Regions from separate parts of the Lysobacter sp. P5_B12 genome, predicted to be linked through region 1. Evidence: predicted binding sites of a transcription regulator. Region 1 holds the regulator's gene; the other holds the start of a gene.
What was found. The regulator HrcA, encoded in region 1, represses chaperone genes, less so after heat shock. The targets are predictions, from matches to a motif close to TTNGCACTCNNNNNNNNNGAGTGCNAA.

Region 1 (3,410 bases):
CGGCGAGAGCTTCTTGCCGTCGGCGGTGGCGACCCACGCATCGCCGTTGTCGTGCTCGGTGATCGCGTAGGACACCAGGCCGATGTCCTTCTGGACTTCGGCATCCTTGAACTTGCGGCCGATCAGGCGCTTGACCGCGAAGAAGGTGTTCTTCGGGTTGGTGACCGCCTGGCGCTTGGCCGAGGCGCCGACCAGGACTTCGCCGTCCTTGGTGTAGGCCACGGTGGATGGGGTGGTGCGATCGCCCTCGCTGTTCTCGATGACGCGCGCCTTGCCGCCTTCCATGATCGCCACGCACGAGTTCGTCGTGCCCAGGTCGATGCCGATGATCTTGCCCATGTTGTCTCCCTCCGAAACTTTATGAATTTTTGTCGGCGCGGTACGCCGGAATGCTTGGGAAATAAGGTTCCACGCGGCTGCTTCAAGAGGCCGCGGGATTAACCGTTCAGTCGTGCTTCGCCACGACCACCAGTGCCGGGCGCAACAGGCGCTCGTTCAGCACGTAGCCCTTCTGGAAGACCTGCACGACGCTGCCCGGGGGCAACGCGCCCGCCTCGACCATGCTCATGGCCTGGTGGCGATCCGGATCGAAGCTCTCCCCGGGATGCGGGGCCACTTCGAGCAGGCCGTTGGACTCGGCGATGCGGTGCAGTTGGCGGAGCGTGAGCTCCAGGCCCTCGCGCAGCGGGTCGGCCTTCTCGGCCGCCGCCAGGCCCGCTTCCATGCTGTCGAACAGCGGCAGCAGCTCGGAAAGCAGGCGTTCGTTGGCGAACTTGCGCGCCATTTCCACGTCGCGGGCAAGGCGCTTGCGCTGGTTGTCGAGGTCGGCGCGCTCGCGCAGTTGCTCGGCGCGGAGTTGTTCGATCTCGCCCCGCAGGGCTTCGATCTGGTCGTGCGATGCGTCCTCGCCGTCGAGGGCGGCGTCTGCATCCTGGGGTTCCTGGATCATGCGAATCGGTCCGTTCGGCGGCGTCCTCGCCACCCGTGGTCTCAGCGATGCGGCCGGACCGACCGGCTTTCAAGCCCCGGGGGCGACTATCCGCCCGAGTTCGACTCCAGCGCCTTGCCGAGCACGCCCGCGGCCGCCTGGACCACCGGGATCACGCGGTCGTAGGCCATGCGCGTGGGGCCGATCACGCCCAGCACGCCCAGGACGCGGCCCCCCGCGGCGTAGGGCGCGGTGACCAGCGAGACCGATTCCAGTGGCGCGACCCCGCTTTCCTCGCCGATGAACACGCGCACCCCGGGCGCGCGCGCGGTGCGTTCGAGCAACTGCAGGATCTCGCGCTTGCGGGAGAAGGCCTCGAACAGATCGCGCAGGCGGTCCAGGTCGGACAGGTCCTGCACGCCCATCAGGCGCGTCTGGCCGGCAAGCACGACGTCGTCGCCCAGGTCCGGCGCGAGCGCCTGTTCGGCCAGCTCGACCGTGTGCGCCATCAGCGTTTCCATTTCCATGCGCGCCGCGCGCAATTCATGCACGAGCGTGGCGCGGATGTCCTGCAGCGGGCGGCCGGCGAAATGCTGGTTGAGGTAGTTGGCGACGCGTTCGAGCTCGCTGGCATCCCAGGTCCGGCGCGTTTGCAGGATGCGGTTCTGCACGTCGTTGTCGGCGAAGACCACGATCGCGAGCACGCGGTTGGCTTCGAGTGCGACGAAGTCGATGTGGCGGAAGGCGAACTGCTCGCGCCGCGGCACGCCGACCACGCCGACGAAATGCGTCATCGCCGACAACAGTTCCGATGCGCTGCCCAGCAGCGCCTGCGTCCCCGACCCCACCGGCAGCTCCTGCCGCAGGCGGACCAATTCCCCTTCGGGCAGTGGCTTGACCTGCACCAGCGAGTCGACGAACACGCGGTAGCCCTGCGTGGTCGGGATACGCCCGGCGGAGGTGTGCGGCGAGGTCAGCAGCCCGCCTTCTTCCAGGTCGGAGAGGATGTTGCGGATCGTGGCCGGGCTGATGTCCAGGCCCGCGTGGCGCGCCAGGGTTTGCGAACCGACTGGCTCGCCGTCGCGGATGTAGCGCGCGATCAGCGTGCGCAGCAACTGGCGTGCGCGCGGATCGAGGTCGACATCGGAGGGACGGGAGGCCATGCGGTCGGTATAAGCCCGCCGCGCACCCCGCGCAACCGGCAATCTCTTCGGGCGAGACGAAAGACCGTTTACGCTAACGCCATGCTCACGCACCTCGCCATCCAGGACTTCGCGGTCGTCCGCGCCGCCGAACTCGATTTCGGCCCAGGCCTCACCGTGATTTCCGGCGAAACCGGCGCCGGCAAATCGCTGCTCGTCGACGCGCTCGGTTTCCTCTCCGGCGCGCGCGCCGACGCCGGCGTGGTCCGGCACGGGGCGCAACGCGCCGAATTGATCGCCGTCTTCGCACTCGACGATGCCCCCGACGCCGCCGCGTGGTTGCGCGAACAGGAACTCGACGACGACGGACAGGCCTGCCAACTGCGCCGCACCCTGCGCGCCGACGGCGGTTCGAAGGCCTGGATCAACGGGCGCCCGGCGACGATCGCGCAATTGGGCGAACTGGCGGGCCTGCTCGTCGAAATCCACGGGCAACACGAACACCAGGCCCTGATGTCGCGCGGCAGCCAGCTCGCGCTGCTCGACGCCTTCGGGCGCAACGAGGGCAAGCTGTCCGACGTCCAGGCTGCGGCGCGCAAGTGGACCGCCCTGGTGCGCGAACGCGACGCCCTGTCGCAGCGCGGCGACCCCGGCGATCGCATCAACTTCCTCGAACACCAGCTCGCCGAATTGCGTCGCGACGCAATCGAACCCGACGCATTCGCCGAACTGATCGCCTCGCACAAACGCCACGCGCACGCCGCCGGCCTGATCGCCGCGTGCGATGGCGCCGGTGCGAGCCTCGGCGGCGACGACGGCCCCTCGCTCGGTCGGCAATTGCAGCAGGTGCGCAACGAACTCGCGCGCCAGGCCGAACACGAACCGCGCCTGGCCGAAATCGACGGGATGCTCGAGATCGCCGCCATCCAGATCGACGAAGCGGCCTCCCTGCTCGAACGCGTGCGCGCCGACCTCGACATCGATCCCGCGGCGTTCGACACGCTGGATCGCAAACTCGTGCAGTTGCACGACCTGGCGCGCAAGCACCGTGTTCCGCCGGAGGCACTGGCGTCGCAACGCGATGCCATCGAAGCCGAAGTCGCCGCGTTGCAAGGTTCGGAAGAACGCGTGCGCGCGCTCGATGGCGAAATCGAAAGCGCACGCGCCGCGTGGCAAACCGCCGCGACCGCGCTGACCAAGGCGCGCACGAAAGCCGCCGATGCGCTGTCGAAAGCGACCACCACGCTCATCGGCGAACTGGGCATGGGCGGTGGCGGCTTCTCCGTCGCGATCGAACCCAACGCCGCCGCCGATCCGGATCCGCAAGGCGCCGAGCGCGT
Region 2 (3,410 bases), on a different contig from region 1:
TCGATGGCCGTGCTGTCGCCGGCGCCGTCGATGATCGTCGAGTTTTCCTTGGTGACCTGGATCTTCTTGGCGCGGCCCAGATCCTTGATCGTCGCCTTCTCGAGCGAGAGGCCGACTTCCTCGGAGATCACGGTGCCGCCGGTGAGGACGGCCATGTCTTCCAGCATCGCCTTGCGACGATCGCCGAAGCCCGGGGCCTTGACGGCGCAGACCTTCACGATGCCGCGGATGGTGTTGACCACCAGCGTTGCCAGCGCTTCGCCTTCGACTTCCTCGGCGACGATGAGCAGCGGCTTGCCGGCCTTCGCCACGCCTTCCAGCACGGGCAGCAGGTCGCGCACGTTGGAGATCTTCTTGTCGTGCAGCAGGATGAAGGGATCATCCAGCTCGGCCGACATCGACTGCTGGTTGTTGATGAAGTACGGCGAGAGGTAGCCGCGGTCGAACTGCATGCCTTCGACGACGTCGAGCTCGTTTTCCAGGCCCGAACCTTCTTCGACCGTGATGACGCCTTCCTTGCCGACCTTCTTCATCGCTTCGGCGATGATGTTGCCGATCGACTCGTCCGAGTTGGCCGAGATCGTGCCGACCTGCGCGATCGCCTTGTCGTCGGCGGTCGGCTTGCTGATGTTCTTCAGCTCGGCGACGGCCGCGGTCACGGCCTTGTCGATGCCGCGCTTGAGGTCCATCGGGTTCATGCCGGCGGCGACCGCCTTCATGCCTTCACGGATCAGCGCCTGCGCGAGCACGGTCGCGGTGGTGGTGCCGTCGCCGGCGTTGTCGGACGTCCTGGACGCGACTTCCTTCACCATCTGCGCGCCCATGTTCTCGAACTTGTCGGACAGCTCGATCTCCTTGGCGACGGACACGCCGTCCTTGGTGATCGTGGGGGCGCCGAAGCTCTTCTCGAGCACGACGTTGCGGCCCTTCGGGCCCAGGGTGGCCTTGACGGCATTGGCGAGCACGTTGACGCCGCGCACCATCTTGGCGCGCGCGTCCTCACCGAAACGAATTTCCTTGGCAGCCATTGCGGATTACCTCAGTAGAAAGTTGCTTGTGTACGTTTGGATGCGAAGGGCGAGACTCAGCCGAGGACGGCGAGGATGTCGTCTTCCTTCACCACGAGGTATTCGGTGCCATCGAGCTTCACTTCGGTGCCGCTGTACTTGCCGAAGAGCACCTTGTCGCCGGCCTTGACCTTCGGGCTGCGCACCGAACCGTTGTCCAGGACCTTGCCTTCGCCGACGGCGACGACTTCGCCCTTGATCGGCTTCTCGGTGGCCGAATCCGGGATCACGATCCCGCCGGCCGACAGCTTTTCTTCTTCCATGCGCTTGATGACCACGCGGTCGTACAGCGGCTTGATGTTCATTGACAACCCTCGCAAGTGCTTGATGCGGTTGGTGAAAGGCCGCAAATTCTAGCAGTCGCTGGAAACGAGTGCCAAGAATTCGCGCAAATGAAGCCCGCGGTGCGGGTCGGCGACTCTAATCGGGGTGCGGCCCCGGGCTTTCAAGGGCGCGTGCGTATTCGAATGAAGGAACCCCTCCCCCGCTTGGCGCAGGGGGGAAGGGCGGAGGAGGGGTTCCGCGGAGACGTGGCCCGGAAAAAAGGGCGCGCACGTGGCCGTGCGCGCCCTGGGGTCGGGAGTTGCCGAGTCCGTGGCGGGCGATCCCTCGCCGTCCTCCACCCCCAGTCCGTTGCCTGATCGAAAAGTTCCTTTCGACGGAGTGGAGAATTGCGGACTTCGTCGCCGTTGTGAAGGGTGGTGGCGGCCGTGAAACGGTGCTTGTTGGTAGCTAAAACCAGTATTTACAGCCTGTGTTCCAGTGCCCGGCTCACTCCCGCTACCAAAAGTAGACAGGTTGCTGCCATTATCATTCACGGGGTGAACAGCGGTAACATTGTCGCTTCATACCGGCAGTTGCCGTGTGTAACGTGCGGACACGCCTTCACTTGGCACGGATTTTTCTACGTAGCCCATCATGACTTCCCAGCAACGCATCCGGCTAGCGCGCCGCCACGCCGCCATGTCGCAAACCCAACTCGCGCAGGCGGTGGGCGTGCAACGTAGCGCCGTGAGTCACTGGGAAGCGCCGCAAGGCAAGAATCCGAGCGTCAAGCACCTGCGCGAAATCGCGATGGTGACCGGCGTGCAGTTCGAATGGCTGGCCACGGGCCGCGGCCAGATGGCGCCCTCGCGCGAAACGGTGCTCGACTCGGTGGCGGCGGTCGATGCCCTGCTCGTCGACGACTCGCTCGAACAACGCCTGCTCGTGGCCTTCCGCGAAGCCCCGGTGCGCGCGCGCCTGGCGCTGGTCGAACTGATGGAAGAACTCGCCAGCCAGCGCACGGGCCGCCCGCGTGCGAAATCGCTGATGACCAGCGACGCGTATTACGACAGCCTGGACTGACGTCGGCACTTAGCCCGGCCGCGGGACGCGAGTACGCTATGGCGCCCCCGTTTCGGCGCCCGTCGTGAACGCTCTGCTCTGCATCACCACCTGTCCGGATCTCGACACTGCGCAACGCATCGCCGATGCGTTGGTCGAAGAGCGCTTGGCCGCGTGCGTGAATCTCCTGCCGGGCATGCAATCCACGTATCGCTGGCAGGGCAAGGTCGAACACGCCGCCGAAGTGCTGCTCCTGGCCAAGACCACGCGCGTGCGCATGCCCGCGCTGCAGGAACGCATCGTTGCGCTGCACCCCTACGAACTCCCGGAAGTGCTGGCGGTCGAAGCCGGCGGCCTGCCCGCGTACCTGCAATGGATCGCGCGCGAAACCGATCCTTCCGTCCCAGCCTGACGACCACACTTCATGACGATGTTCTTCCGACGCGCCGCGACGGCTTTGCTTGCCCTGCTCATGGGAACGGTGTCGCTGGCGGCGAATGCCGTCGATGAGAGAGACCTGCTGCCGGTCGACCAGGCCTTCGCGTTCGACGCCAAGGCGGCCTCGCGCGATTCCATCGCACTGACCTGGAAGATCGCGCCGGGTTACTACCTCTATCGCCATCGCACGTCGGTGGAATCGGCCGACTTCGCAGGCGCGTCGTTGCAGATGCCGCCCGGCAAGCACAAGCACGACGAATTCTTCGGCGATGTCGAAACCTATCGCACCTTGCTGGAGGCGAAGGTCGTCGGCACGCCGTCCGCCGATGCGCGATCGGTGACGTTGAAGGTGAAGTACCAGGGTTGCGCCGATGCCGGCGTGTGTTATCCGCCGCAGATGCGCACCGTGCAGGTGGCGCTGCCTTCGCAAGCCGGCAGCCTGCTCGATGCGCCCGCGACCGGTGGATTGCTGCCGTTGCGCGGCGACAAGGGCGAACCGTTGCCGGAACAACAGGCTTTCCAGATCGAGGCGATCGCTAATGGCGGCAACGCACTGCTCGTGCGCTTCGCGCCGGCGCC

Region 2: a site for HrcA is predicted at 1,421-1,447, ahead of groES (co-chaperone GroES). Genes of this name have one in related genera too.

What each region holds. Positions count from the first base shown of each region.
Region 1 covers NZ_JBFULG010000004.1:108,196-111,605, reverse strand. The annotation lists gene dnaK (molecular chaperone DnaK) at 1-339, opposite strand, end outside; gene grpE (nucleotide exchange factor GrpE) at 446-949, opposite strand; gene hrcA (heat-inducible transcriptional repressor HrcA) at 1,036-2,091, opposite strand; gene recN (DNA repair protein RecN) at 2,173-3,410, shown strand, end outside.
Region 2 covers NZ_JBFULG010000005.1:44,169-47,578, forward strand. The annotation lists gene groL (chaperonin GroEL) at 1-1,028, opposite strand, end outside; gene groES (co-chaperone GroES) at 1,085-1,372, opposite strand; gene AC1DOM_RS09510 (helix-turn-helix transcriptional regulator) at 1,986-2,414, shown strand; gene cutA (divalent-cation tolerance protein CutA) at 2,479-2,805, shown strand; gene AC1DOM_RS09520 (protein-disulfide reductase DsbD) at 2,824-3,410, shown strand, end outside.